3 regions of the Streptomyces sp. WMMB 714 genome follow, and region 3 is predicted to be linked to each of the others. Evidence: riboswitches for the same ligand, from Rfam matches in the RefSeq annotation. Region 3 holds a riboswitch; each other region holds the start of a gene.
What was found. Region 3 has a riboswitch for thiamine pyrophosphate ahead of H181DRAFT_RS15425 (thiamine ABC transporter substrate-binding protein). Riboswitches for the same ligand answer to the same signal wherever they lie in the genome.
Positions count from the first base shown of each region.

Region 1 (9,888 bases), on a different contig from region 3:
CGGGGGCGGGCGGGTCGACGCGCTCGATGCCATGGTGCGTGCCGGGCTGGCCTTCATCGACCGCTACCCCGCCTTCACGCAGTTGTACGTGGCCGAGCTGTGGCGGACGAACAGGGCGTGGAACTCGACGCTGGCGGTGGTGCGTCAGGAGGCCGTCGCCGTGGTGGAGGAGCAGCTGCGGGGCGGAGTCGAGGAAGGCGAACTGAGCGGCGAGATCGACATCGCGCTCACCGCGTCCGCCCTCGTCGGCATGGTGCTCGTGGCGGCACTGGACTGGAAGGCGTTCCAGCCGGAACGCTCCCTCGACGACGTGCACGCGGCACTGTCTCTGCTGCTGCAGGGACGGGTCGGAGGGTGTGCGCGGCCCCGGTAGCCGAGGCGGTGCCCGCAGTGGCTGCGAGCGTCCCGCCCGGCGACCCGGTTCGAGGGGCCGCGCACGGTCTTCCCCCACTCCCCCGTTTCCCCGTTCCCCCGCGGGCCCCCGTGACCCGCGTTCCCCCGGCAAGGGGTGCTGCCCCGTTCCGCCACCCCGTGTCGGCGGTGCCGGGGCAACTCCCCTTGCTGTGCGCATCACTCTGCCCTCCCGGTACGGCGCCGCCCATCCGCTCGGATACTCAACTGCTCCACTAGGTAGCGCTACTCAGCAGTCCGTGCTCCCGCCCGGGCGGAGAACACCAGAGACGTCCGCACGGCCCGGTCGCCGCGGGCCGCGAACACCCGGCGGGACACCGCCCGAACCGCGCTCGGGGCGCCCGGCTAAAGTCCCTCGTCATGGCACGTATCGCGGTGATCGGCGCCGGCCTGGGCGCACTTGCGGCGTCCGCACGGCTCGCCGTCGCGGGACACGAGGTGACGGTCTACGAGCGCACCGGCACGTACGGCGGCGGGGTGCGCAGCTACGAACGGGACGGATTCCGCTTCGACACCGGCCCCGGGCTGCTGCACCTGCCCGCCGTCTACCGCGACCTGTTCGTCAAGACCGGACGCGAACCGCTGGAGGAGCGCGTCGGCCTCGTACAGCTCGACCCCGCCGTGCGGCACGTCTTCCCGGACGGCACCGCGGTGTCGCTGCCGCACGCCTCCCGGGCGGGCACCGTCCGGGCGCTGGACGCGGCGCTGGGCCCGGGGGCCGGCGCGCGCTGGGCGGACCTGCTCGGCCGGGCCCGTGAGGTCTGGGAAGCCACCAGGCGGCCCCTCCTGGAGGAGCCGCTCAGCGCCGTCGGACCGCGGACGCACGCCTCCGCCGGGGACCACGACCCGTATCCCGCGCTGCGCGGCAAGGGCCTGCTGCGCCGGCGCGCTCCCACCCTCGCGGAGGTCGCCGGCGACGAACTGCGCGACCCCCGGCTGAGCGCCATGCTGAACAGCTGCGCCGACGCCTACGGCCTCGACCCGCGCACCGCGCCTGCGAGCGCGACGGTGCTGCCCTACATCGAGCACACCTTCGGAAGCTGGTACGTACGCGGCGGGATACGCGCGCTCGCTCAGGCGTTGTACGAGCGCTGCGTCGAGCGCGGGGTGGGCTTCAGATTCGACACGGAGGTGTCGGCCGTACGGGAGGAGGGCGGACGGGTGACGGGGCTGAGCCTGGCCGCGTCGCCCGACGTCGACGCGGACGCCGTGGTCGCCGGCTGCTGGTGGCCGCCGGACCGGACCGGCGCGCCTGCCGGGGCGGCCGGAGCGGCCCTGCCCGCCGTCCCCGCCCGTGCACGCCTCACGGTGCTTCTCGCTCTGCACGGCGGACGTCCCCCGGAAACCGTGCACCGCACCGTCGTCCACCGGGCGGACGCCCCGGGGCAGCCCCTCACCGTGCTGCGGCCCGACGACGCCTCCCTCACACCGGACGCCGCGCACGAGACGGCCGTGCTGTCGGTCTCGGTCGGCCCGGAGGGCGTCCCCGGGCAGGCGGAGGCGGAGCGGCTGGCCGGAGAGTTGATCGTCGCGGCCGACGCGGCAGGGCTCGGGCTGGGACCGCGGACGCTCTGGCGCGAGGTCCGCACGCCCCATGACGTCGAGGCGGAGACGGGAGCCCCCGCCGGGCTCGTCCCCGCCCCCGCCCTCGCCGGATCCCCGGGCGGCCGACGAGGCGGGCGCGGCACGGAACGCCGACCGCCCAACAGGACGGCGACGAAGGGCTTCTACAGGGCCGGCGGCTGGGCGCACCCGGGCGGTGGGCTCGCTCACGCGGGCATGTCCGGCGCGCTCGTCGCGGGGCTGATCGTGGAGGGCGACGACTGGCGCGGCTCGCACTGACGGCTCCCGCGGCGCACTGCGACCGCGGCCGGGACGCCCAACGGTGCGGCCGTCGGCCCGTGCGGGACGAGCCCCGCTCGCACCGGACGCGTGGCCGCTCTCAGCCGCGGCTCTCACCGCGAAAGCCTCCTGCCCGGTCATGCGGACCGGCAGGAGGCTTCCGGGCGTAGCCGGCGCGGCGCGCGCGGCGCTCAGTAGTAGTAGCCGTTGCCCCCGGTGCCGTACCCGTTCGGGTCGTACGGGTAGGACTGCTGCGGCTCCGGCTCCATCTGCTCGTTGGGGTCCCGCTGCTGGGGCACCCACACGCCGCCCCCGCCGGTGGGCGCCTGTGGGAAGTACGACTGCTCGGTGTACGTGGCGCCGCCGCCGTAGGAGAGGCCGTAGCCGTCCGTCGCGAAGCCGTCCGAGCCGTACCCGTACGGCGACTGCTGGGGCGGCTGCTGGGCGCTGTAGTCCTGCTGCTCGGGGCCGGGGTACCCGTAGCCGTCGAACTGGACGCCGGAGTACCCGCCGTTGGCGTCGTAGCCGTAGTACGGGTCCGCGTAGGCGGCGTACTGCTGCTGGGGGACGTCCTGGCCCTGGCCCGGGTACATGCCCGGCTGCTCGGGGCTGGGGTATCCGTAGCCGCCGAGGGTGAACTCGCCCGTCTCGTCCGGCATGGGGCCGGGCTGGTAGACGGGGACGGGCTCCTCCCCGCCGAGCTGCTGGCCGTAGCCGTTGACCGCCTGGAACTGGCCCGTGTCGTAGGAGACGGTCTCGTAGCCCTGGCGCTCGTAGCCGTTCGTGGCGAAGGTGTCGGCCGCGGGGAAGCCCTGGGTCTCGAAGCCGTTCGCCCCGGCGGCGCCGTCGTAGCCGTTGGCCTGGAAGCCGCTGGTGTCGAAGCCGTTCGCCTCGTACCCGTTCGCCTCGAAGCCGTTCGCCTGGTACCCGTTCCCGTTGATCTGGCCGTTCCCGTCGTAGCGGTTCGAGCCGTAGTCGTCCCCGCCGAAGCCGCTCATGCTCATGGCGGCGGTGCTCTCGAGGGAGTCGCTGTCGTACCGGTTGGCGCGCAGTCCTCCGGTCGTCTCCATCGGACCGGCGTCGTACCGGCTCATGCTCAGCGCGCCGGTGTTCTCCATGCTGTCCGCGCCGTAGGCGCCCATGCCCATGCCCATGCCGCTGGGCTGGAAGGCGTCGGAACCCGGGCCGGGGAGGGCGGCCTGCTCCGGCCCGCCCAGTTCGTTCAGCGGCGGGGCGGCGGCCAGCTCGGGGCCGTCCTCTTCGTCGTCACGGCGGCGGAAGTTCGTCCCCGGCAGACCGTTGAGCGCCCAGCCTGCCGCGAAGCCGCGCCGGTAGGAGAGGGTGACGAAGGTCTGGCCGGTGGCGAAGGCGGCGATGCCCACCCCGATCACGATCACCGAGGGGATCAGCGCCCCCGCCACCACGCCGAGAAAGCCGGTGAAGGCGAGCACGCGCCAGCGGAGTCGCGCCTTGTACTGCAGCAGGACCTCGCCCAGTAGCCACAGCGCGACGATACCGAACGCGATGTAGAGGACTGTCCAGCCCATGTAAGCCCCCTCTTCTCACTGCTTCGGCCGGCTGCTCCGACTAGGACCGTTCGTGGAGACCAAGATTCTGATGGATTTCCAGGGTTGCCGTGGAGTTGTTGAGCGTAATGAAGTGAAGTCCGGGGACATCCTCGGCCAACAGCCTCGCACACAACTCCGTCGCGCACTCGATTCCGACCGAGCGTACCGCCGCGGGGTCGTCCTCGACCGAACGGAGCCGCTCCGCCATCTCCGTCGGGATGGTCGCGTTGCTCAGCTCAGCGAACCGCTCGATCTGCTTCACGTTGGTGACCGGCATGATCTCCGGGATGATCGGAGTCTCGCAACCGGCCGCGACCGCGCTGTCGCGCAGCCGAAGGTAGTCCTCCGCGCGGAAGAACATCTGCGTGATCGCGTAATCGGCCCCCGCGCGGCACTTGTTGACGAAGTGTCGCACGTCGGTGTCCCAGTCGTCAGACCGCGGGTGCATCTCGGGGAAGGCGGCGACGCCGACGCAGAAGTCGCCGGACTCCTTGATCAGCTCCACCAGCTCGGACGCGTAGGTGAGCCCCTCCGGGTGCTTGACCCAGTCCCCCATCGGGTCCCCGGGAGGGTCGCCCCGCACGGCGAGCACGTTGCGGATGCCCGCGTCCGCGTACTGGCCGATGACGTTGCGCAGTTCCGACCGCGAGTGGTTGACGGCGGTGAGGTGGGCGACGGGGGTGAGTGTGGTCTCGGTGGCGATCCGCTCGGTGTTGCGGACGGTGCCCTCGCGGGAGGAACCGCCCGCGCCGTAGGTCACGGAGACGAAGGTCGGCGAGACCGCCTCGATCCGGCGCAGCGCGTTCCACAGCGAGCGTTCGCCCTTCTCCGTCTTGGGGGCGAAGAACTCGAACGAGTAGGAGCACTGTCCGGTCGCGAGCAGGTCACGCACCGTGGTCGTACGGTCTGTCCTGGTAGCTGAGATACCGATGGCCATGCTTGAAGGCTATCGGCCTTGGCTAGAGGGCAACCCGCCGTCGCCTGCCGTAATCGCCTGTTCCGTCCTGCTCGGCGCCCACATGTCCGCGGAGCGGAACGTACGGGGGCGGGGCGGCTCGACTCCGACCGGGGAGCGGAGAAGCCGCAGCTCACCACCCGGACGCCGGCGTCCCGTCCCGCTGAGGCCCGGACGGGCGGCGCCCGTCGCCCCTATTCGCCGGACGGTCGCCGGCCGTCCGCTTCGACCCGTTCGCGCAGCCGCACGGACAGCGCCGCGGCAGCGGCCTCCGGGTCCTCGGCGCCCGTGAGGACCCGGACGACGACGACCCGCCTGGCGCCCGCATCGAGTACCTCGTCGAGGTTGGAAGCGTCGATGCCCCCGATCGCGAACCAGGGCCGCGCCGGTGCGAGGGAGGCCGTGTACCGCACGAGCGGCAGCCCGGGGGCGGGACGGCCCGGTTTGGTGGGCGTCGGCCAGCACGGGCCGGTGCAGAAGTAGTCCACGCCCGGTTCCTTGACCGCCGCGTCGACCTCGGACTCGGCGTGGGTGGAGCGGCCGATCAGCACGTCGTCGCCGACGAGGGCCCGTGCCGCCGGTACCGGGAGGTCCCCCTGGCCGAGGTGGAGCACTGCCGCGCCGGCGGCGTGTGCCACGTCCGCGCGGTCGTTGACGGCGAGCAGCTTGCCGTGGCGGCGGCAGGCGTCCGCGAAGACCTCCAGGTGCTCCAGCTCCTCCGCTGCCTCCAGCGACTTGTCCCGCAGCTGCACGATATCGACGCCGCCCCGCAGGACCGCGTCGAGGAACTGCGGGAGGTCGTCCTGCTCCTTGCGGGCGTCGGTGCACAGGTACAGCCGCGCGTCGGCGAGCTGCTGGCGTATGTCGGCGTCGGTGCTCATGGCGTACCCCTGGGGCGTACGGGCCGGACGGATCACCGGCCCGTACGCCCGTGGATCGGTTGACGGACGGACGGAGGGAGAGAGGACGGGTGCGGCCGCGGGGCCGCGGGACGTACCGCAGCGCATGGGCACTGCCGTGCGCCGCGCTGTGTCGCGCTACGCGGGCCCGGGGCGGTGGCGGGACCGCGGCCTGCCGGGGCGCCCGCTGCCCGGGCGCCCGGTCACACGGCCGTCCGGCGGCGGTTCACACGGCGAGGGCCTGGGCGCGGCGCTTCACCTCGGTCCCGCGGTTCTCACGGAGGGCCTGCGCCGGGGTGCCGGGCAGGCTCTCGTCCTCCGTGAACAGCCACTCCAGCATCTCCTCGTCGCTGAAGCCGTCGTCCTTGAGGAGGGTGATCGTGCCGACGAGGCCCTTCACGATGCGGCCCGCGCCGATGAAGTCGGCGGGGACCTGGAGGGTTCTCCCCTCTCCTCGGCGGACGGCGATCAGCTGGCCTTCCTTGACGAGCTGCCGGGCGCGGGTCACCGGTACGTCCAGCTTCTCCGCGACGTCCGGGAGGGTGAGCCAGGCGGGGACGAGAGCATCGGTTTTCGCATCAATCTCGGTCACGCCTTCCAGCGTGCCATCCCGGTGTGACAGTCACTACTGTGCGGCGGCCACTGCGCGGGCTTCTTCGTCTACTTGACGGCTTTCTTCAGCGGCGTTTCCGCGTCGGCCAGCACGTTTTCGTCGACCTTCAGCCCGCGTTCCATGATCTTTCTGCCCTGGGCGAGGTCGCGCGGGCGGCCCACTGCCAGCAGTGCGGTGAGAGATCCCTCACGCAGCCAGCAGACCGACCAGGCGGCCTCCGTCGGGTCGCCGCGGTAGACGGTCTCGTCCTCCGCCGCATGGTGTCCGGCGTACTGCACGAACCTGCCGAACTGCTCCGACCAGAAGTAGGGGACGGGGTCGTAGACGGACCGCTCCGCCGCACTGTCCGCGAAGCGTTCGGCCGTGATGTTCTCCGCAACCACGCGCGGCCCCTGCAGGGCGTTGTCCCAGTGGTGCACGAGCAACCGCTCGCCGTAGCGGGCGGAGGGGAAGGACGCGCAGTCGCCGACCGCGTAGACGTGCGGGGCGGAGGTCCGCAGCCACTCGTCCGCCCGGACAGCGCCGCGCTCGTCCAGTTCGACGGCGGAGTCGGTGAGCCAGCCGGTGGCGGGCCGTGAGCCGATGCCGACCAGCACGGCGTCGGCGTTCAGCCGCGTACCGTCGGCGAGCTGCACGGCACCGGGTTCGACTGCCCGCACGGCGACGCCTGTGCGCAGCTCCGCACCGCTCTGCGCGTACCAGTCGCGCATGTGCGACGCGACCTCCGCGGGCAGTGCGCCGGGCAGCGGCTGCCCTGCGGCTTCCACGACGGTGACGGCGCAGCCGGCTTCCCGTGCGGCGGTGGCGAACTCGGCGCCGATCCAGCCGGCTCCCACGACCAGGACGGTGCCCCGTGCGGCAAGCACGGGCCGGAGCCGGGCGGCGTCGTCCAGGGTGCGCAGCAGATGAACGCCCTCGACGCCATCGCTGCCGGGCAGTGTGCGCGGTGCGGCGCCGGTGGCGATGACGAGCTGGTCGTAGGGCACCTCGCCGGAGCCCGTCTCCACCAGCTGCTCGGACGTGCGCAGGCCGGTCACACCGCGCCCGAGTTCCAGTTCGACGTCGAGCGCGCCGAAGTCGATGCCGAAGGACGAGCCCTCCGCCTTGCCCAGCAGCACCGCCTTGGACAACGGCGGCCTGTCGTACGGCGGATGCGACTCGTCGCCGATCAGCCTGATCGCGCCGGGCCATCCACGCTCGCGCAGTTGGACGGCCGTCTGCGCTCCCGCCATTCCCGCACCGACGATGACGACCCGCTGGCTGCTCCGACTGTCGCTCACACGGCCAACTCTATTCCGCTGCGCGCACCCGGAGAGACGGCCACCGGGCGTCTGTCCGCACGGGGCAGCCCACAGTTGCGGGACGGCGCAGTACGCTGGCGGAGGTGCCTCCTGCGCGACGAGCAGGAGGCGGCCGAACAGAGACGACATACGCGGGAGTCCGGCGCACCGGGCTGAGAGGGAGGCGGGCGGCCTCCGACCGTACGAACCTGATCCGGGTCATTCCGGCGAAGGGAGACACAGCGTTTCCATGCGCCCCAGCAGCACACCGCAGACCGCCGGTTCCCCGCGTGACTCCGGCGCCGTCGCACGCCCAGAGGCCCGATCCACTGTCCGTGGCGAGGCGCACCCTGGTGGACGTCCCGACGTGGTGGTCGCCGGCGGCGGTCTCATCGGACTCGTCACCGCCTGGCGAGCGGCTCAGCGCGGCCTGGCGGTCGCTGTCGTGGACCCCGCACCGGGCGGCGGCGCCGCGCGTGTGGCGGCGGGCATGCTCGCCGCGGTCACCGAGCTGCATTACGGCGAGGAGGCGCTGCTCGGCCTCAATCTCGCCTCGGCCGCGCGCTATCCGGACTTCACCGCGGAACTCGAGGAGGCGAGCGGGGAGGAGACCGGGTACCGCGCCTGCGGCACCCTGGCCGCCGCCTTCGACGCCGACGACCGCGCCGCCCTGCGGGAACTGCACGCGCTGCAGCAGCGGTGCGGGCTGGAGTCGCAGTGGCTCTCCGGCAGGGAGTGCCGCCGGCTGGAGCCGATGCTCGCTCCGTCGGTGCGGGGCGGGCTGCGCGTGGACGGCGACCACCAGGTGGACCCGCGGCGGCTGGCTGCCGCGCTGCTGACAGCGTGCGAGCGGTCGGGGGTGCGCTTCGTCCGCGCGTCCGCCGCGCACCTGTCCGTCGAGCGCGACCGGGCGACCGGCGTGGTGCTGGAGGACGGCACTGTGGTGCGGGCCGCGCAGACAGTGCTCTCGCTCGGTTCGTACGCGGCGCGGCTGGAGGGGATGCCGCCGGACGTCGTTCCGCCGGTGCGGCCCGTCAAGGGGCAGGTGGTGCGGCTGCGCATGCCGCCGTCCGGTCACGGCCCGTTCCTCTCGCGCACCGTTCGCGCTGTCGTACGCGGCGGCCACGTCTACCTGGTGCCCCGCGCCACCGGCGAGCTGGTGATCGGTGCGACGAGCGAGGAGATGGGCTGGGACACGACCGTCACGGCGGGCGGCGTGTACGAGCTGCTGCGCGACGCCCACGAGCTCGTCCCCGGCCTGACCGAGCTGCCGCTGGAGGAGACCTGTGCCGGGCTGCGGCCCGCGTCGCCCGACAACGCGCCGCTGCTGGGGCCCACCGCACTGCCGGGCCTCCATCTGGCGGCCGGCCACTACCGCAACGGCGTCCTGCTCACGCCGGTCACGGGCGACGCCATGGGCGAGTTGCTCGCCACGGGCGAACTTCCCGAGCTGGTACGGCCGTTCAGTCCCACGAGGTTCACCCGGGAGCAACCGGACCACACACCGGGTTCCGTGCCCGCGCCCACCAGCAGCACGTGACAGGAGCTACCACCATGACGACCTCCGCGTCCCCCTCGGCGACCGTGACCGTGTCGGTGAACGGCGCGTCCCGCGACGTCGCCCGCGGTTGCACCCTCGGCGAGCTGGTCGCCTCGTTCACGGCGGCGCCCTCCGGAGTCGCCGCCGCCGTGAACGAGGCCGTCGTGCCGCGAGGAGAGTGGCCCGTCCGGGAGCTCGTACAGGGCGACCGCGTAGAAGTACTGACAGCCGTCCAGGGAGGCTGACCCGCCATGACAGACACCGCTTCCTTCACCCAGGCCGCGCCGGCCGCCCCCGCGCCCGCCGCACCCCCCGCCGGGGACCCGCTCGTCATAGGCGGCCGCTCGTTCACCTCCCGGCTGATCATGGGGACGGGCGGCGCGCCCAGCCTCGACGTGATGGAGCAGTCCCTGCTGGCGTCGGGCACCGAGCTGACGACGGTCGCGATGCGCCGCCTCGACCCGGGGGTCCAGGGCTCCGTCCTGTCCGTCCTGCAGAGGCACGGCATCCAGGTGCTGCCGAACACCGCGGGCTGCTACACGGCCGGGGACGCGGTCCTCACGGCCCGGCTCGCCCGTGAGGCGCTCGGCACCGACTGGGTCAAGCTCGAAGTGATCGCCGACGAGCGCACCCTGCTGCCCGACCCCGTCGAACTCCTGGACGCCGCCGAGACGTTGGTGGACGACGGTTTCACCGTGCTTCCGTACACCAACGACGACCCCGTGCTGGCCCGGAAGCTGGAGGACGCCGGCTGCGCGGCGGTCATGCCGCTGGGATCGC
Region 1 covers NZ_FMHJ01000005.1:141,683-151,570, reverse strand. Annotated here, with positions in the region: gene H181DRAFT_RS10820 (TetR/AcrR family transcriptional regulator) at 1-373, shown strand, start outside; gene H181DRAFT_RS10815 (phytoene desaturase family protein) at 772-2,253, shown strand; gene H181DRAFT_RS29890 (hypothetical protein) at 2,445-3,800, opposite strand; gene metF (methylenetetrahydrofolate reductase [NAD(P)H]) at 3,841-4,758, opposite strand; gene thiE (thiamine phosphate synthase) at 4,971-5,657, opposite strand; gene H181DRAFT_RS10795 (Rv2175c family DNA-binding protein) at 5,902-6,267, opposite strand; gene H181DRAFT_RS10790 (NAD(P)/FAD-dependent oxidoreductase) at 6,336-7,520, opposite strand; TPP riboswitch at 7,711-7,821, shown strand; gene thiO (glycine oxidase ThiO) at 7,819-9,108, shown strand; gene thiS (sulfur carrier protein ThiS) at 9,123-9,353, shown strand; gene H181DRAFT_RS10775 (thiazole synthase) at 9,360-9,888, shown strand, end outside.
Region 1: it holds a riboswitch for thiamine pyrophosphate, as region 3 does, so the genes downstream of both, thiO (glycine oxidase ThiO) here and H181DRAFT_RS15425 (thiamine ABC transporter substrate-binding protein) in region 3, are expected to answer to the same signal.

Region 2 (9,888 bases), on a different contig from region 3:
GCCTCGCCGAGGACCCCGACGTCCTCACCCGCTACCTCTCCGGACTGGGCCGCGGGCACCGCAAGTACGGCACCCGCCCCGAGCACTACCCGGCGGTGGGCGAGTGCCTGCTGGGCGCGCTCGCCCAGTACGCGCCCGGCACCTGGAGCCAGGAGACCGAGGACGCCTGGGTCCGCGCGTACACGCTGATCTCGCAGGTCATGATCGACGCCGCGGCCGAGGACGAGATGCGCGCCCCGGCGTGGTGGAACGCGCAGGTCGTCTCGCACGAGCTGCGCACCTCCGACATCGCGGTGATCACCCTGCGCCCCGACCAGCCGTACCCGTTCCTCGCGGGCCAGTTCACGAGCGTCGAGACGCCCTGGTGGCCGAGGGTCTGGCGGCACTACTCGTTCGCCTCCTCGCCCCGCTCGGACGGCCTGCTCACCTTCCACGTGAAGGCCGTACCGACAGGATGGGTCTCCAACGCGCTCGTCCACCGCGCCCGTCCCGGCGACGTGCTGCGGCTCGGCCCTCCCGCGGGCGGCATGACCGTGGACCACTCCACGGACGACGGTCTGCTGTGTCTCGGCGGCGGCACGGGGATCGCCCCCATCAGGGCGATGGTGGAGGATGTCGTGCAGCAGGGCCGCAGACGGCCCGTCGAGGTCTTCTACGGAGCGCGCAGCGATCACGACCTCTACGACCTGGAGACGATGCTGCGCCTGGAGGAGCGGCACGACTGGCTGTCGGTGCGGCCGGTGGTCGTCAACGGGCCGGGGGCGGGCCGTGCGCACGTCCTGTCCGGTCAACTGCCGGACGCCGTCAGGCAGTACGGCCCCTGGAACTCCTACGTCGGCTACCTGTCGGGCCCGCCCGGCATGATCCGCAGCGGCCTGGACGCCCTCGTCGAGGCGGGTGTGCCGGCCCACCGGATACGGCACGACGCGGTGGCGGAGCTGAACGTCGGGAGCGAGTAGCGGCGTCAGAAGGCAGTGTCCGGAGCACGGCACGCGGGACGTGCGCACACACCGCGCCCGCGGCAGCCAGAACCGCATAGGGCAGGCACGACAGCGACAGCAGGACAGCACGGCGGACTCCGTGCGCAGCAGAGCAGTTGGCAGAGGAAGGGGAAGGGGTCAGCGGCGTGGCAGAGGCTGATGGGGCACATCCTCGGGATGGCCAGAACGCGCGTGCGCAGCACGAGCACGAGAAGTCGGAAGCGCACTGGTTCGAGCGCCGTGACCGCCACGACCGAACGGCCTCCGGAAGCGGCCCGCGCGAGGAGGACGGCGCGGGAGCCCGGCTGAACGGGGACGGTGCGGTCCGCGAGGAACCCGGGCTCTTCGGCGGGCCGTCGCGCCCCGGCAGCGACGGTGAACGCGTGCTGCAGCGCCGGATGGGCACCACCGACCGGGCGGAGCGCTTCTACGACGAGCAGGTGCTGGACCGTCTCAACGAGCGGATGCGCGAGTTCGTGCAGCGCCAGGAGATGTTCTTCCTCGCCACGTCGGACCGCCACGGCGAGTGCGACAGCAGCTTCCGTGCCGGACCGCCCGGATTCCTCCACGTGCTGGACGAACGCACCCTGGTGTACCCGGAGTACCGGGGCAACGGCGTGCACGCCAGCCTCGGGAACATCGAGGAGAACCCGCACCTCGGCATCATGCTGATCGACTTCACCCGCGCCAGGATCGGGCTGCACGTCAACGGCCGCGCCAGCGTGCTCAGCGACGCGGAGATCCGCATGTCGCACCCGGAGCTGCCCGAGGACCCGGTGCCCGGGCGCAAGGCGCAGCTGTGGGTGCGGGTGGAGGTCGAAGAGGCCTACATCCACTGCGCGAAGCACATCCCCCAGCTGCAGCGCGCACCGAAGCGCACGGCCCGCGAGTGGGGGACGGACGACTACAAGCGCAAGGGCGGGGACTTCTTCGGCGCCGCACGCGACGCGCGCGAGCGCGGGGCCGCACACGCAACCTCACGCCAGGGCGCCGGAGCGCGCGAGCGCGTCCCGGCGGCGCGGACCGCGCAGGGGTACGCGGCGTCACGCGGGCAGCAGCAGACGCAGACGCCGCCGTCCCCGTACGACGAACTGCCGGGCTACGGGCGGGAAGAGGCGTACGAGTCCCGGAGCCACGGGGCGCAGGCCCACGAGTCCGGGGCCCGCGAGTCCCACGCGCCGGTGTACGGGGCCGGGTCGTCGGCCGCGGAGCCGGCGGGGGCGGGAAGCGCGTCGCCCGAGGCGGGAAGCGTGCCCGAGCCCGTGTCCCTGGCCGACACCACGGGCACCACGAGTGCTACGGACACCACGGGGACGGCGGCGGCGGACCCCGTCGTGCCCGATGCCGGGACCGGCGCGGCTGCCGTGACCGGTTCCGCATCAGGGAACGCCTCCGACAGCACGGCATCCGCCACGGGGACCGGGACGACGAGCAGCTCGTCCGGTACCGGCCTGCTCGGGAGCGACCGCGAATCGGCCTGGCAGCTTCCCGAGATGCCGCCGCCGCCACGGCTGCTGAACGCGCCCCCGGCCCAGCGCGGCGCCGGTTCCCAGCAGGGCGCCTCGGCGTACCCGGGGAGCTCGGACTGGCCTTCGTCGCTCTCCGCAGGTTTCGCGGCGACCTCGTCCCCGGCGCAGGGCGCGCCGACTGCCGCAGACGGGGCGTCCGGAGCGATCGCCGCACGAGGGGCGGCAGCAGGGGTACGCGGTGCCGATCCGCACGCCTGGCGGCAGGAGGCGGAGGCGGCGCTGGCCGAGGCGCAGCGACGCGGTGCGGTGAGTGGACAGGGCACGTTCCAGGGCTGGTTCGGCTGAGGGCCTGACCCGGCCGGAGGGCCCGCCCCCGGCGGAGGAGCCCCGCGGACTGCGGTCTGACGGCCGGACTGCCCGTCGGCCGTGGGCCGTTCACCCCAGATCGGGTGCCAGAAGCGCCAGGACGCCCTCGATGTTCCGCTCCAGGTAGGAGCGGAGCGCCGGCGGCACGACGTCGACGGAGGTCACGCCTTCGCGGGTGAACGGCACCCGCACGATGTCGTACTCGCCGCTCGGCTCGTCCACTTCGGGCCCGTGCCGGCGGGAGAGGTCCATGGACACCAGCCGGCAGACGAAGAAGTGCTGCACCTTCACGCCGCTCTCGCCGCTCTCCGTGGTGTGGGGCACCGTGTCGACGAAGGCGGGCACCACGTCGGTGACCTTGCCGCCGAGTTCCTCGTCCACCTCGCGGTGCAGCGCCTCGACGACGGTGCGGTCGACCCCCGGTTCGACGCCGCCGCCCGGCGTGATCCAGTACGGCTCCAGCCCGGGCTTGGTGCGTTTGATGAGGACGAGGTGCGGAGCGGCCGGAGCAGGGCCGCCGGCGGAACCGGTGCCGCCGCAGTCGAGCAGGACCGCGCGGGCGGTGCGTTTGACCACGTGACGTTCATGGGCCATGGATGAGGTCTGGCCCGCGGTGGGACGCGTCAAACTCCTCCGCCGGGACGCCCGTCGTACGCCGCGGCCCGCGCGGCGGCGCAGGACCGGCCCCGCCGCGGATGCGGAACGTCGGCCAAAATCTCCTCAGAGCTATATCGATAATGTCGCGACAGTCACTGGACATCGACGCAGAGTCAACTAACCTGGTTTTGAACGGTTCTTCGCGCGTTGAACCGTGGAACCGGGCGGTTCGAGGCATGAGGGGGGAGCCTCGAACCGCCTGTTGCGTGCGGGGCGCGGGTGCCTCGGCGTATGCCTGATGCGGGGCGCAGCGCGCAACCGGCCGTCCGGAGACTTGCGGCAGTGGTCACATGCGTGGCTCCCGTTCAAGAGCCCGTCCCCTGACCGTGGTTGACGCGTCGAAGGCGTACCGCCCCGCTTCCCGGCCACCGCGAGCGCGTCGCCCGAAGGCGTCCACGTGAGTGCGGTGACGCGGTCGGTGCGTCCGTCCAGGGTCCGCACGTGCCGGCTGTGAACCCGGCCGCCCTCCGGTCCGCCCTCCTCCGGGGTCGCCTCCGGGCCGCCCTGCGGCCCTACTTCTCCGGTGTCTTCTCGAACTTGTCGCACTGCCAGTCGCGGAAGTCGCGGTGCTTTTTCCACATGCGGTGCGCGGCCTTGATGTTCCATTCCGGGTCCAGGGCCTTTCGCGGTGTGCCGCCCATCTGCTCGACGCGGGCCTCGTAAAGCTGGAAAACCCCCCAGTTCCGGGTTCCGTTGTTGTTGGAGAGGATGTACAGCGGGTCCAGATTCGACTGGCAGCGGGCTATTGCCACCGCGCGGTCCGGTGCTTCTTCGAATACTTCGCGAATTCGCTTCTCGACGCGCTCCTCGGACCAGCTTCTGAGGTGCGTCCTTTCTTCGTAGAGTGCCCGTTTCGTCGTGTCGTCCACGACTCCGTTCGGCGTTATTCCGGCAAGGACCTGGAATGCGATGACGCGTCTCAGCGTCTCGGGCCCGAACGAGTCGTCCACGGCCAGTTCACCGCCCGCCCGCTTGAGCAGGAGCTGGACCTCCCGTACGCACTTGTCGTTCTGGCGGCCGAGGTTTATCGGCCCGTCGCAGGTGTCCGCGAAGAGCGGGCGGGAGCGCTCGTCCCGTCCGCCGTCGCTCGCGAGGCCGATTCCGACGGCGACCGCGGACACGAGGGTCACGGCGGCCGCCGCGATCAGCGGACGCCGGAACCGGCGCGAGGCAGGGGCATCCGCGGACGGTTCGGACGCGGACGGGGGGCCGGCAACTAAGGCGGCCGGCTGTTCCGCCACCGCCTCCGCCACCGCCTCCGTTGCCGCCTTCTCCGCTGTCTCCGTCTCCGCTGTCTCCGCCGGGGCCGCCGCCGTCACAGCCGCTGCCGTCGTCGCGGGCCTCCGCCCCCCGGGCTTCTTCTCCCCGATCCGCTTCTCGGCCGTCTTCGCCTCGGCCCATCTCGCCGCCCACTCCTGCCTGTCGCCGCCCAGGGCCGCGGCGATGTCCACCGCGTTGACCTGCTTGACGAGCACTTCCTGCTCGATCAGCCGATGAGCGGTGTCGTGGCTGCAGTGCGCGTCGTTGCCGATCTTGCGGAATGAGGGATTCCCGGCGCCGGCCCGCAGCGCCCGGATGTCACGGAAGAAGGCCGCCCGGACCTCGTGCGCGTCCGGTTCGTCATTGTCGTCGACCATCTGCACCCACTTGAACGGAATTGGCCTCTGCGAATCGGAACCTCGCCTGCCACGGGCCGGAACCGGTGTCCGAGGATATCCGAAGTTCTCCGAAAGCGTCCGGACTCCTGGCCTTCCGGTATCCGCGGCTGAGACGGTCCTCTGGCACGGGCACCAGACTTCATCGAATTCCTGGCCGTGGGTCCAGGGGAAAAGGAGTGCATTGTGAAGAGGATTTTCAAGCGGCTCGCCGTCTCCACCGCAGCCGTCGGGGTACTGGCATCGGGAATGGTCGTCGCCGGCACATCGGAGGCCGTGGCCGCGGCGCCCTGCGGACTGAGCTACACGGTGGGCGACGTGCCGGGCGGGCCCCTGAAGGTCGTCTACTACGACATCCGCAACTGCCACAACAAGGCGGTGAAGCGCAAGTTGGATCTCGCGGGTACCACTGACGAGGACTGCCTCACCATTCCCGCCGGACAGACGGTTTCCAGGGAGCGCATCATCGCGGGCTGGGCGGGCGTGCGGGGCATCAAGCCCTGCTGAAGCCCGTCCGACAGCCCCTGGGAATCGAACTGTCGGCGTCGCGCCCGGAGTTCAGAGCGCTGCCGTGACCGTCCTCCCGCAGAACCGGCCGCCCCGTTCGTTCGAGACGGGGCGGCCGGCCTTCCACCCGGGTTCCGTCAGCGCTCGGTCAGGGGCAGATAGACGCGGTTGCCGCCCTCCGCGAACTCACGGGACTTGGCGAGCATGCCTGCCTCGATCTCCTCCTGCCCGAGAGGACCTTCCTCACCGCCGCCGGGGCCGAACCGCTCGTTGATGTCGCGGCTGATCTTCATCGAGCAGAACTTCGGCCCGCACATCGAGCAGAAGTGGGCGACCTTCGCCCCCTCCGCGGGCAGCGTCTCGTCGTGGAACGACCGGGCGGTCTCCGGATCGAGGGCCAGATTGAACTGGTCCTCCCAGCGGAACTCGAAACGCGCGTCGGAGAGAGCGTCGTCCCAGTCCTGGGCGCCGGGGTGGCCCTTTGCGACGTCCGCCGCGTGGGCCGCGATCTTGTACGTGATCACGCCGGTCTTCACGTCGTCCCGGTCGGGCAGACCCAGATGCTCCTTGGGCGTGACGTAGCAGAGCATCGCGGTGCCCCACCAGCCGATCATGGCGGCGCCGATGCCGCTGGTGATGTGGTCGTAGCCAGGGGCCACGTCCGTGGTGAGCGGGCCGAGGGTGTAGAACGGCGCCTCGTCGCAGACCTCTTGCTGGCGGTCGATGTTCTCCTTGATCTTGTGCATGGGCACGTGGCCCGGGCCCTCGACCATGGTCTGCACGTCGTGCCGCCTGGCGATGCGGGTGAGCTCTCCCAGCGTCTCCAACTCGGCCATCTGCGCGGCGTCGTTGGCGTCGGCGACGCAGCCGGGTCGCAGCCCGTCACCGAGGGAGAAGGTGACGTCGTAGGAGCGCAGGATCTCGCACAGCTCGGAGAAGTGCGTGTAGAGGAAGCTCTCCTCGTGGTGCGCCAGGCACCACGCGGCCAGGATCGACCCGCCCCGCGAGACGATCCCGGTCCTGCGGCGTGCCGTCAGCGGGACGTAGCGCAGCAGCACCCCGGCGTGCACCGTCATGTAGTCGACGCCCTGTTCGCACTGCTCGACGACGGTGTCCCTGTAGACGTCCCATGTCAGCTCCTCCGCCTTGCCGTTCACCTTCTCCAGCGCCTGGTAGAGCGGCACCGTGCCGATGGGGACGGGGGAGTTGCGCAGCACCCACTCGCGGGTGGTGTGGATGTTGCGGCCGGTGGACAGATCCATGACCGTGTCGGCGCCCCACCGGGTCGCCCACGTCATCTTCTCCACCTCCTCCTCGATGGAGGAGGTGACGGCCGAGTTGCCGATGTTGGCGTTGACCTTCACGAGGAAGTTCCTGCCGATGACCATCGGCTCGGTCTCCGGATGGTTGACGTTGGCGGGCAGGACGGCACGGCCCGCGGCGATCTCGTCGCGTACGAACTCGGGCGTGCGCTTCTCGCGGATCGCCGCGTACTCCATCTCCGGCGTGACCAGGCCGCGCTTGGCGTAGGCGAGTTGGGAGACGGCCTCCCGGTGGCCGCCGGACCGTGCCCGGCGGGGCCTGCGGGCGCGGCCGGGGAAGACGGCGTCGAGTCCGTCGAGCCCGGCAGATTCGCCTCCGCCGCCGACGCGGCCGCGCGGGACGGCGCCTCCCCGTGGAGTGGTGTGCCTGATTCCGTCGTCCTCGGGCCGCAGTTCACGGCCCGCGTACTCTTCCGTGTCGTCTCGTTCGATGATCCAGTTCTGGCGCAGCGGGGGAAGGCCGCGGCGCACGTCGGTTTCGATGGCGGGATCGGTGTACGGCCCGGACGTGTCGTAGAGCGTGACGTCCTTGCCGTCGGTGAGGTGCACGCGGCGGACCGGGACCCGCAGGTCGGGGCGCGAACCGCTCAAGTAGCCCTTGTGCCAGCCGAGCCCGGTGGGCCCGGACGCGGCGGACGAAGGCGTGTGTGCATCCTGCATGGTCATGCGACCAACTCCCTACGCCGGCATTACCCGGTAACAGGTTCGGCGGTCGGCGCAGCCTTCTCCGTTTCCGCGCGAACGGCTGTACGGAAGTCAGCGCCCTCTCAGCCCCGTGCTCGGAGCTCCCGCGATGTGCAAAGGCGTACTCACGCTAGTGCTATGGCAACAGGACTGACCAGAGCGCCTCCGGTATTGCGATGATCGGGGCGTGACACCGACACCTCCGTTCCGTCCCGGCAGCCCCGCCGGAAACACGGGACACGATGCTGAAGGCCCGGACCGCGGCCCCGCCCGCGCCGGCCTCCGCGACCGCTCCTCCGCGGATGCTCCCGCCCCCGCCCCCGCGAGCGGCCACGCCCACAGCCACGGCCACTCTCACGGCCACGGGCCCCCTGCCCCCGTCTCCCGCCACCTGCGGAAAGTCATCGCGGCGGTGCTCATCCCCTTCGCCGTCGCCGTCGCCGCCGGCCTCGTCTCGCTCTGGCCCGGCGGGGTCCCCGGCCACGACGAGGACACGGGCCTCGGCTTCGACCGGCCCACCCTCGCGGCACGCGTCACGGCGGTGAAGGTCGTCGACTGCAAGGACGTGAACGTCCGGCCGCCCACCGGCCAGCCCGGTCAGCCGCCCGGTGAGTCCGGCGCGCAGGGGCGGGCCGGGAAGGGCGACGCCTGCCGCAAGGCGACCGTCGAGGTCGCCGAAGGCAAGGACAAGGGGGACACCTTCACCGAGGTCGTGCCGCCCGACGCCACCCGCACCTACTCGGCCGGGCAGGACGTGGTGGTGGCGTACGCGGCGAACGCCCCTCGCGAGCTGCGCTACAGCGTCGTCGACGTCGACCGGGACGTCCCGGTCGTGCTGCTGGCGGGCGTGTTCGCGCTCTTCGTCGTACTCGTCGGAAGGATGCGCGGCATGCTCGCGCTGGCCGGTCTGGCCGTGAGCTTCGCAGTGCTGTCGTTCTTCATCCTGCCCGCGATACTGCAGGGTTCGAATCCGCTGGTGGTGGCGGTCGTCGGAGGCAGCGCGATCATGCTGACGACGCTGTACCTCTGCCACGGGTTCTCCGCGCGTACCTCCGTGGCCGTGGTCGGGACGCTGATATCGCTGCTGCTCATCGGCGTGCTCGGCTCGCTCTTCATCGACTGGGCACGGCTCACGGGCAACACCGACGACCAGACCGGCCTCGTCCACGGTCTCTTCCCCGGCATCGGCATCCAGGGTCTGCTGCTCGCGGGCGTACTGATCGGCTCGCTGGGCGTGCTCGACGACGTGACGGTGACGCAGACGTCAGCCGTGTGGGAGCTGAAGCAGGCCGATCCGGGGGCGGGCTGGCGGAAGCTGTACGGCGCGGCCATGCGCATCGGCCGCGATCACATCGCCTCCGTCGTCAACACGCTGGTGCTGGCGTACGCGGGTGCCGCACTGCCGCTGATGCTGCTGTTCTCCATCGCGCACAGCAGCGTCTCCACGGTGGCGACGAGCGAGGTCGTGGCGGAGGAGATCGTCCGCACCCTCGTCGGCTCGATCGGCCTCGTCGCGTCCGTCCCGGTCACGACGCTGCTGGCGGCGCTCGTGGTGTCCGCGGACCGCCGGGGCACCGTCCCGGCAGCGGCCGGGGCGGCGGGCGGCGCCTCCCCGGCGCCCGCGGCCGCTCACGCGGGGCGCGAGGGTGCGCCCGCTCCCGTCACCAGTCGTCGCGGCGGGAGGAGGAGGAAGCCGAAGTGAAGTGCCGCACGACGTAGATGAGGCCGCCGACCAGAGCGGCGAAGATCAGCAGCTTGAAGAGGAGCCCGACGAGGAATCCGACGACGCTGAGGATCAGGCCGCCGAAGACAGCGACGGCGATCAGCGGGATCGCGACCCACTTGACCCACCACGGCAGGCTTCTCATGATCCCCTTGGCGTCCATTGAACCGCTCCCGATGGCCGGCCGGCCCGTGTGCGGACCGGTGAAGTGCGAACTCCGCGGCAGGTCCTGCCGCCTTCCGACTCCGATGCTAGGACTCGCCGGTCCGCGGCGGGAGGGCCGGAGCCCCCGGTCCTCCCCTGAACCGCCCCCTACGCCGACCCTGAGCCCGGCCCGTCCGGCCGCCTCCTGAGAGCTGACACCGCCCGGGCCCGCGGCACCCGGCGGTGTCAGCTCTCAGGAGGCGCGAAGACGACCATCATCCGCAGGTCCTCGCTGATGTGGTGGAACTTGTGCGGCGTCCCGGCCGGCACGTACACGACGCTGCCGCGTGCGACGGCGGTCGTCTCGGTGCCGACGGTGAT
Region 2 covers NZ_FMHJ01000004.1:57,294-67,181, reverse strand. Annotated here, with positions in the region: gene H181DRAFT_RS08040 (globin domain-containing protein) at 1-959, shown strand, start outside; partial or broken gene H181DRAFT_RS29830 (pyridoxamine 5'-phosphate oxidase family protein) at 1,379-1,939, shown strand; gene H181DRAFT_RS08030 (NUDIX domain-containing protein) at 2,885-3,409, opposite strand; gene H181DRAFT_RS08025 (peptidoglycan-binding protein) at 3,985-5,109, opposite strand; gene H181DRAFT_RS08020 (hypothetical protein) at 5,314-5,634, shown strand; gene thiC (phosphomethylpyrimidine synthase ThiC) at 5,772-7,622, opposite strand; TPP riboswitch at 7,615-7,758, opposite strand; gene H181DRAFT_RS08010 (YibE/F family protein) at 7,828-9,342, shown strand; gene H181DRAFT_RS08005 (DUF5326 family protein) at 9,302-9,526, opposite strand; gene H181DRAFT_RS08000 (cupin domain-containing protein) at 9,754-9,888, opposite strand, start outside.
Region 2: it holds a riboswitch for thiamine pyrophosphate, as region 3 does, so the genes downstream of both, thiC (phosphomethylpyrimidine synthase ThiC) here and H181DRAFT_RS15425 (thiamine ABC transporter substrate-binding protein) in region 3, are expected to answer to the same signal.

Region 3 (9,888 bases):
CCGCCGCGCGCCCCAGTGGAGGCAGACACGATGGCAGTGGGACGGACCGTTCGCGACGGTCCCCACGACCTGGCCGGCCCGCACCTTGTCGCCCTTGCGTACCGAGGGCCGTACGGGCTCGTACGTGGTGCGGACCGGAGGATCACCGGTTCCCGAAAGTTCGATCGACAGGACTCCGCGCCCGGCGACCTCGCCGGCGAAGGACACCCTCCCGTTGCCGACCGAGCGGACGCGTTGGCCTTGCTCCGCTGCGAGATCGACCCCCCGGTGCCCGGACGCCCACGGTGAGGGTGGGGGTTCCCATCCGCGTCTCACTTCCGGCCTGGCGCGCGCTGTGCCGCCCTGACCGGCCACCGGCCAGACCCGCTCTCCCCGCGGGGCGGTCTCCCGGCTCGCCGGCCGCCGCTTCGCGAGCAGCCCGGAAGGGTGACTGAGCCCGCTCCGTTGCGACGAGACCCCCTCCCCGTTCCCCCTCTCTCCCGTCACCGCGAACGCCGACGCGTCCGTCATCGTGGCGCCGATCAAGATCGCGGTAGCCGCGAGCACTGCGTAAAGCGCAAGCCCCCGAAGCGCTCCTCCCTTGATCCCGGCACCGTTCACGCGCCCCCGAAACGTCCTCATGAGCCTCCCGCCCTCAGCCGCACCCCGCCAATGATTCGACTCGCGGCCTGCGCTTCAGCCGGCCGCGAGCGAACCGGGGCCGGTCCGTGTGCAGAGGATCGCCCACCGTCGACGGACGCGGCGTGAAGCGCCGAAAGCGGTGGACAAGCAGCGAGTTGTGGACACCGCCCTCACTCGTACGAGGGGCAGTGCGCTTCGCCGGTGAACACCGTCCCCCTGCCTGTCGCGCAGGCGCTGGGACGAGGGAGCAAGGCCCCTCACGGGTCCCGTACACTTCTGGTGGCGGCCCGGACCACCGGGCTGACTTCGCACGCCTCGCCACTCTCCGTAGTGGCAGCGCGACTCGGTCCCGGAAGGGCCTTCTCACAGGGCTTCTTCAGGGCACAGCGCGACAGAGGCGTCAGGCAAGCGATGGCCGTCCCGGCCGTCGCTGACGACAACCGAGTAAACCGAGGAGAACGGCCATGGCCGTCGTCACGATGCGGGAGCTGCTGGAGAGCGGCGTCCACTTCGGGCACCAGACCCGCCGCTGGAACCCGAAGATGAAGCGTTTCATTTTCACTGAGCGCAACGGCATCTACATCATCGACCTGCTCCAGTCGCTGTCGTACATCGACCGCGCCTACGAGTTCGTCAAGGAGACCGTCGCGCACGGCGGTTCCATCATGTTCGTCGGCACCAAGAAGCAGGCCCAGGAGGCCATCGCCGAGCAGGCCACGCGCGTGGGCATGCCCTACGTGAACCAGCGCTGGCTCGGCGGCATGCTGACGAACTTCTCGACCGTCTACAAGCGGCTGCAGCGCCTCAAGGAGCTGGAGCAGATCGACTTCGAGGACGTGGCCGCCTCCGGCCTCACCAAGAAGGAGCTCCTGGTCCTCTCCCGCGAGAAGGCGAAGCTGGAGAAGACGCTCGGCGGTATCCGCGAGATGCAGAAGGTGCCCAGCGCCGTCTGGATCGTGGACACCAAGAAGGAGCACATCGCGGTCGGCGAGGCCCGGAAGCTCAACATCCCGGTCGTCGCGATCCTGGACACCAACTGCGACCCCGACGAGGTCGACTACAAGATCCCGGGCAACGACGACGCGATCCGCTCCGTCACCCTGCTCACCCGTGTGATCGCCGACGCCGCCGCCGAGGGCCTCATCGCCCGTTCCGGCGCCGCCGAGGCGGCCAAGGGCGGCGACAAGGCCGCCGAGCCGCTGGCCGAGTGGGAGCGCGAGCTCCTTGAGGGTGAGAAGGGCGAGAAGGCCGACGCCCAGGCGACCGCCGAGGCCCCGGCTGAGGCCAAGCCCGCCGACTCCGAGGCCAAGGCCGAGGAGAAGCCGGCCGCGGAAGCCGCCGAGCCGAAGGCTGCCGAGAAGGCTTGACGCCACGGGGTGGCGGCGAAGGCATCCCTTCGCCGCCACCCTCGTGCGCCGGCCCTGACGGCCTCATGAGGAGAGACGCACAGCTTGCGACTCCGCCTCGCCCGGCACCGGGCGCAGGTGTCTCAACCGGCCGGAACAGACCTCAAGACGGACGAGCCCCGCAACTGCGCCGAGCGCGGAACGGGGCCTGGTCACAGAAGGAAACCCACAATGGCGAACTACACCGCCGCCGACGTCAAGAAGCTCCGTGAGCTCACGGGCGCCGGCATGATGGACTGCAAGAAGGCGCTGGACGAGGCCGAGGGCAGCGTCGACAAGGCCGTCGAGATCCTGCGCGTCAAGGGCCAGAAGGGCGTCGCCAAGCGCGAGAGCCGCACAGCGTCGAACGGCGCTGTCGTGGCCCGGATCGCGGACGACAACAGCTCCGGCGTGCTCGTCGAGCTGAAGTGCGAGACCGACTTCGTGGCGAAGGGCGAGAAGTTCCTCGCTGTCGCCGACGCCGTCGCCGCGCATGTCGCAGCCAGCTCCCCGGCCGACACCCCGGCGCTGCTGGCGTCGGAGATCGAGCCCGGCAAGACCGTGCAGGCGTACGTGGACGAGGCCAACGCCAACCTCGGCGAGAAGATCGTCCTGGACCGCTTCGCGCAGTACTCCGGCGACTTCGTCGCCTCCTACCTCCACCGCACGAGCCCGGACCTGCCCCCGCAGGTCGGCGTCCTGGTGCAGCTGGACAAGGAGAACGCGGAGATCGCCAAGGACGTCGCGCAGCACATCGCCGCCTTCGCCCCCAAGTTCCTCACCCGTGAGGACGTCCCGGCCGAGACGGTGGAGAACGAGCGCCGCATCGCCGAGGAGACCGCGCGCGAGGAGGGCAAGCCCGAGCAGGCGCTGCCCAAGATCGTTGAGGGCCGGGTCAACGGGTTCTTCAAGGAGAACACCCTGCTCGACCAGCCCTTCGCGAAGGACAACAAGAAGAGCGTCCAGAAGGTTCTGGACGAGGCCGGGGTCACGCTGAAGCACTTCGCCCGCTTCCGCGTCGGCGCCTGACGCTCCCACCTTCCGAACGCATGCCGGTCGCACGGACCACCGGGCCACGTATCCGGCACGCGCCCGCTAAGGTCGGGAACAGGGCAGTTGTGACGAGGAGGCCATTGCCGCATCGAGGACCGCGAGGATCCGACGGCAGTGGCCTCCTTCGTATGTGCACGAGGAGTACGCATGGGTAAGGACAGCGACAGCAACGGCACAGGCAGGGGCCGAGAAGGCCGAAAACGCTTCCTGCTGAAGCTTTCCGGCGAGGCGTTCGCCGGCGGCGGGGGGCTCGGTGTCGACCCCGACGTCGTGCACAAGATGGCGCACGAGATCGCGTCTGTCGTGCGCGACGGCGCCGAGCTCGCGGTCGTCATCGGCGGCGGCAACTTCTTCCGGGGCGCCGAGCTGCAGCAGCGGGGGATGGACCGCGCGCGGTCCGACTACATGGGCATGCTGGGCACGGTCATGAACTGCCTCGCCCTCCAGGACTTCCTGGAGAAGGAGGGGATCGACTCCCGCGTCCAGACGGCGATCACGATGGGCCAGGTCGCTGAGCCGTACATCCCGTTGCGGGCGGTGCGGCATCTGGAGAAGGGCCGCGTCGTCATCTTCGGCGCCGGCATGGGCATGCCGTACTTCTCGACGGACACGACTGCCGCACAGCGTGCGCTGGAGATCCACGCCGAGGCCTTGCTCATGGGCAAGAACGGCGTCGACGGCGTCTACGACTCCGACCCCGCGAAGAACCCCGACGCGGTGAAGTTCGACGCCCTCGAGTACGGCGAAGTCATCACCCGCGATCTGAAGGTCGCCGACGCCACGGCCGTCACCCTCTGCCGTGACAACAAACTGCCGATCCTCGTCTTCGAGCTTCTCGCCGAGGGCAATATCGCGAGGGCCGTGAAGGGTGAGAAGATCGGCACCCTGGTGAGCAACCAGGGTACGAGGGGCTGACGTTCGTCCCCCGCGGACCGCGTTGCATACTCGGCGTCTTCGGCAACTCGGCGCCGTAGCAACGGTCCTGTACGGGGATGGACAACCGCCTGCCGGTCGGACACCGTGCAGGACACAGGGCTTATCCGCAGAGCTCATTCACCGAATCAGGAGCACGTGGTGATCGAAGAGACCCTCCTCGAGGCCGAGGAGAAGATGGAGAAGGCGGTCGTGGTCGCCAAGGAGGACTTCGCGGCGATCCGCACCGGCCGGGCCCACCCGGCGATGTTCAACAAGATCGTGGCCGAGTACTACGGGACCATGACCCCGATCAACCAGCTCGCGTCGTTCTCGGTGCCAGAGCCGCGGATGGCGGTGGTCACACCGTTCGACAAGAGCTCCCTGCGCAACATCGAGCAGGCGATCCGGGACTCCGACCTGGGCGTCAACCCGTCGAACGACGGCAATATCATCCGGGTGACGTTCCCCGAGCTGACCGAGGAACGCCGCAAGGAGTACATCAAGGTCGCCAAGAACAAGGGCGAGGACGCGAAGATCTCGATCCGCAGCGTCCGGCGCAAGGCCAAGGAGTCCATCGACAAGGCCATCAAGGACGGCGACGTCGGTGAGGACGAAGGCCGCCGTGCGGAGAAGGAACTCGACGACACCACCGCCAAGTACGTGACCCAGGTGGACGAGCTGCTCAAGCACAAGGAAGCCGAGCTGCTCGAGGTCTGAACGTCACCCGTCGGTGTGTCCGTGATCCGTCCGAGGTCTGAGGCTGCAATCTGTGAACGACTCATCCTGGGGAGCCCCGCCGCCCCGCGCAGGTTTCCGGGGATCACCCGGTCAGGGAAGCGTCCCGGGCGGTCTTGCGGGAGGAGCCTTTCCGCACGGCACGGGTAGCGCTTCCGCGCACGAGAGCGGTGGTGTGTCGCAGACTCGGCCCATGCCCATCGTCTCCGACCCGGGTGGTCACGGCAGCGGCCACGGCCGTGGCAGATCCGGCTCAGGCGGCCCCCACGGCTCTGGCGGAGCCGGCGGGTCCGCGTCGTCCTCCGGTGCCGGCGGCGACAGAAGTGATCCGTACGGACAGCGCCCCGCCTCGGAGTCCTCCGACCCGGGCCCCGCCCCGATGGGGGGCAAGAAGCGCGCCGGCCGCGACCTGCGCGCCGCCATAGGGGTCGGCGTCAGCCTGGGCGCCGTCATCCTCGTCTCGCTGTTCTTCTACAAGCCGGTGTTCCTCGGCGTCATCGTCGTCGCCGTCGTCGTCGGACTGTGGGAGCTGACCTCACGGCTCACCGAGCGCAAGGAGATCCGGGCTCCTCTGGTGCCTCTCGCGGTGGGCGGCGCCGCGATGGTCATCGCGGGCTACGTACGGGGCCCGGAGGGCGCATGGATCGCCATGGCCCTCACCTCCCTCGCCGTCCTCGTCTGGCGCATGACGGAGTCGCCGCACGAGTATCTGCGGGACGTGACGGCAGCCGTCTTCGCGACCTTTTACGTGCCCTTCCTCGCTACCTTCGTCGCGCTGATGCTCGCCGCAGAGGACGGGCCGTGGCGCGTACTGACGTTCCTGCTGCTGACGGTCGTCAGCGACACGGGGGCGTACGCCGTGGGATGGCGGTTCGGTACGCACAAACTCGCCCCCAGCATCAGCCCCGGCAAGACGCGCGAAGGGCTGGGCGGAGCGATCGCCTTCGCCATGGCTGCGGGTGCGCTGTGCATGCAGTTCCTGATCGAGGACGGCAGTTGGTGGCAGGGCCTCCTGTTGGGGCTGGTGGTAGCTGTCAGCGCCACGCTGGGTGATCTCGGCGAGTCCATGATCAAGCGTGACCTCGGGATCAAGGACATGGGGACTCTGCTGCCGGGGCACGGCGGCATCATGGACCGTCTGGACTCGCTGTTGCCGACGGCGCCTGTCGTCTGGCTGCTCTTCGTGATCTTCGTGGGCAACGGCTGACGTTCGCGACCGCTCCCGCGTCCCGTCGCGGTTGGCGTGGTCGTTCGCTCACGTGGCGGCCGGCTCGTCGACAGCGAGCTCCAGCAGGGGCAGTACCCGTCCGGGAATCGAACCCGACGGTGCCGTCCCCACCCGCACTGCGCCCATCGCAAGGTAGAAGGCCTCGGCGTTCGGATCCGCGTCGATGGTCAGACGCGGGAATCCGGCCTGTCGCGCGGTGGCGAGAATCCGCTCCAGAAGCAGACGGCCGACGCCTCGCCCGATGAACTCCGGGTCGACGAACATCATGCCCACGGCGCCCTTCGGAGGTTCCCCGTCGAGGGATGCGAAACCGACTACGACGCCATCGTGCTCAGCTACGATCATGCGCCGCTCTGCCACCTCGTCGGGGCGGACGGCCAGTTCTTCCCTGCACGCGGCCACGAAGGCGTCGTCGTAACCCCAGTACGCCTTCGAGCGGAGCGCCAGTCCGGTCAGAAGCTCAGCCTCGTGTGCCTCGGCCGATCTGATGAGCATGGGCACTCCCGTCTTGAGTTCGATCAGCGGCGCCGCGAGCCGCAGGGTCGGCGGCGACTCCCGGGCGCCACTCGGCCACCTCACCAGACTTCGACGACGGCTCGCCTGCCGTTTTTCTCTGGCCGACGCTGACAGATCATGCCCGATGGTGACCGTCCGCACCCCGCTGTGGCCAGGGGCACCGTCACCCGTCTGCGACACTGATACGGCTATGCCGAAGCCCGGAGAACTCACTTTCGTCGCCCCCCGCGGAACCACCAGGCCGCCGCGGCATCTCGCCGATCTCGCTCCGGAGGAGCGTCGCGCGGCGGTCGCCGAGCTGGGCGAGAAGCCCTTCCGTGCGAAGCAACTTTCGCAGCACTACTTCTCGCGGCTGGCCCACGACCCCTCCGAGTGGACGGACATTCCCGCCGCGGCTCGCGAGAAGCTGTCCACTGAGCTCCTTCCCGAGCTGATGCAGGTCGTCCGCCACATCAGCTGCGACGACGACACCACGCGCAAGACCCTCTGGAAGCTGCGCGACGGGACGCTCGTCGAGTCGGTGCTCATGCGCTATCCGGACCGGGTCACCATGTGCATCAGCTCGCAGGCGGGCTGTGGCATGAACTGCCCGTTCTGTGCGACCGGGCAGGCGGGGCTGGACCGCAACCTGTCCACGGCCGAGATCGTGCACCAGATCGTGGACGGCGTACGGGCTCTGCGTGACGGCGAGGTCCCGGGCGGCCCCGCGCGGCTTTCCAACATCGTCTTCATGGGCATGGGCGAGCCCTTGGCCAACTACAAGCGCGTGGTCGGAGCGATCCGGCGGCTGACCGATCCGGAGCCCGACGGCCTCGCACTGTCCCAGCGCGGCATCACCGTCTCGACGGTCGGCCTGGTCCCAGCGATGCTGCGCTTCGCCGACGAGGGCTTCAAGTGCCGTCTCGCCGTCTCGCTGCACGCGCCGGACGATGAGCTGCGCGACACCCTCGTGCCCGTCAACACCAGGTGGAAGGTCCGGGAGGTGCTGGACGCCGCCTGGGAGTACGCGGCCAGGTCGGCTCGCCGGGTGTCCATCGAGTACGCGCTGATCAAGGACATCAACGATCAGGCGTGGCGCGCCGACCTGCTGGGTCGGCTGCTCAAGGGCAAGCCCGTCCACGTCAATCTCATCCCGCTCAACCCCACGCCGGGGTCCAAGTGGACGGCGTCCCGTCCAGAGGACGAGGCCGCGTTCGTGCGTGCGTTGGAGACGCATGGCGTGCCGGTGACTGTCCGGGACACTCGCGGGCAGGAAATCGACGGTGCGTGCGGGCAGTTGGCCGCCACGGAGCGCTAGGTACGCGACTGCGCGTCCCTCCGGCAGCGAGCCTGCTGGGACGGTGACCGTCACCAGCACCGGCGTCCGGTAAGCATCAGGCTGATAGCCTTCAAGCTGGAGTCTTGTCGCAGGCACATCAATCTGTGGCCGGGCTCGGATCAACAACAGCCGACAGGGGAGCGCACACAGCGCTGAGAGTGCGGACGCTCGTACGAAGACGGGCGGCCGCAGACCCTCGAACCTCGCCCGGGTCATGCCGGGTAGGAAGTCGATGAGCCGATGAGCAAGCACGCCCTGCGCCCAACTGCCGCCGTCACCGCCGTGATCGCCCTCCTGGGGCTTTCGACCGCATGCAGCAGTACCGACTCGGGTGGTGAGGACAGCAAGACGGTCACCCTCGTCACGCACGACTCCTTCGCGGTTTCGAAGTCGGTGCTGAAGAAGTTCACCTCTCGGAGCGGTTACCGGGTGAAGGTCCTGAGAGGCGGGGACGCCGGTTCCGCCGTCAACCAGACGGTGCTCAACAAGGGCAACCCGCAGGGAGACGTCTTCTTCGGGGTCGACAACACCCTGCTCTCCCGGCCGCTCGGCGAGGGCGTCTTCAACCCCTACGAGGCCGAAGGGCTCGAGAAGGTCCCCCGCGAACTGCAGCTCGACCGCGGTCGGCACCGGGTCACTCCCGTCGACTCCGGCGAGATCTGCGTCAACTACGACCGCAGCTACTTCGAGAAGCGCAAGCTGGACCCACCCGAGAGCCTGGCCGATCTCGCCGAGCCGGAGTACAAGAACCTGCTGGTCACTTCCAACGCCGCAACCTCCTCGCCGGGGCTGGGCTTCCTGCTCGCCACCGTCGACGAGTACGGGAAAGGCTGGAAGGACTACTGGAAGAAGCTGAAGGCCAACGGCGTCGAGGTCGTCGACGGCTGGGAGCAGGCGTACAACGACCGCTTCAGCGGATCGAACGGAGGAAAGGGCAAGGGCGACAGGCCTCTCGTCGTCTCCTACGCCTCCAGCCCGCCCGTCGAGGTCCTCGGCAAGAAGCCGTTGCCTGCCCAGGCACCCACGGGGATAGCCGAACAGACGTGTTTCCAGCAGACCGAGTTCGCGGGACTGCTGAAGGGGGCGAAGAACCCTGAAGGCGGCAAGGCGCTGCTGGATTTCATGCTGAGCAAGACCTTCCAGGAGGACTTGCCGCTGCAGATGTTCGTCAACCCCGTCCGTGAAGACGCCGACCTGCCGGAGCTGTTCACGAAGTACGGGGTTTCGGTCGAGGACGCTGCGGCCATGGACCCGTCGGAGATCGCCGAAAACCGCGAACAGTGGGTCAAGGCGTGGACGTCGCTCGTCGTGAAGTAGAGCTGTCCGAGGGCCGACCGGACAGCGCGACTGCCGGGGCAGAGCGGGCGGCCGACAACAGAGCCCGGCGTCGCCTGGGGAGGGCGCTGCCGCTCTGTCTGATGGTGGTGCCGGTCGTCTTCTTCGGGGTGCTGTTCGCCTATCCCGTGGCCGCGATCGTCGGCCGGGGCCTGCGGACGTCCGGACAGTGGCATCTGGGCCGGGTCAGACAGGTGCTGACCGATCCCGACGTGCTGGACGTGCTGTGGTTCACCGTGTGGCAGGCGGCTGCGTCCACTGTCTGCACGCTCGCCATCGCTCTGCCCGGGGCGTACGTCTTCGCGCGGTTCGACTTTCCCGGCAAGCAAATGCTGCGCGCTGTGGTCACGGTTCCGTTCGTCCTGCCGACAGTGGTGGTCGGTTCGGCTTTCCTCGCTCTTCTGGGGCGTGGTGGGGCACTGGACGAGTGGTTCGGCGTCCGGCTGGACACCAGCGTGTGGGCGATCCTGCTGGCCCACGTCTTCATCAACTATGCCGTCGTCGTCCGGACAGTGGGCGGCCTGTGGTCGCAGCTTGATCCACGGCAGGAAGAGGCTGCCCGTGTACTGGGCGCGGGGCGCCTCGCCGCGTGGGCGCGCGTGACCCTTCCAGCGCTGGCACCGTCGATCGCGGCGGCGGCACTGATCGTCTTCCTTTTCACCTTCACCTCCTTCGGCGTGATCCAGGTACTGGGCGGGCCGCGCTTCGCGACTCTGGAAGTCGAGGTCTACAGGCAGACAGCGGCTCTGCTGGACCTGCCGACCGCGGCGGTGCTGACACTG
Region 3 covers NZ_FMHJ01000007.1:272,845-282,732, forward strand. Annotated here, with positions in the region: gene H181DRAFT_RS15385 (murein hydrolase activator EnvC family protein) at 1-621, opposite strand, end outside; gene rpsB (30S ribosomal protein S2) at 1,086-1,988, shown strand; gene tsf (translation elongation factor Ts) at 2,199-3,035, shown strand; gene pyrH (UMP kinase) at 3,207-3,974, shown strand; gene frr (ribosome recycling factor) at 4,134-4,691, shown strand; gene H181DRAFT_RS15410 (phosphatidate cytidylyltransferase) at 4,744-5,916, shown strand; gene H181DRAFT_RS15415 (GNAT family N-acetyltransferase) at 5,965-6,432, opposite strand; gene rlmN (dual-specificity RNA methyltransferase RlmN) at 6,644-7,750, shown strand; TPP riboswitch at 7,896-8,016, shown strand; gene H181DRAFT_RS15425 (thiamine ABC transporter substrate-binding protein) at 8,012-9,088, shown strand; gene H181DRAFT_RS15430 (ABC transporter permease) at 9,190-9,888, shown strand, end outside.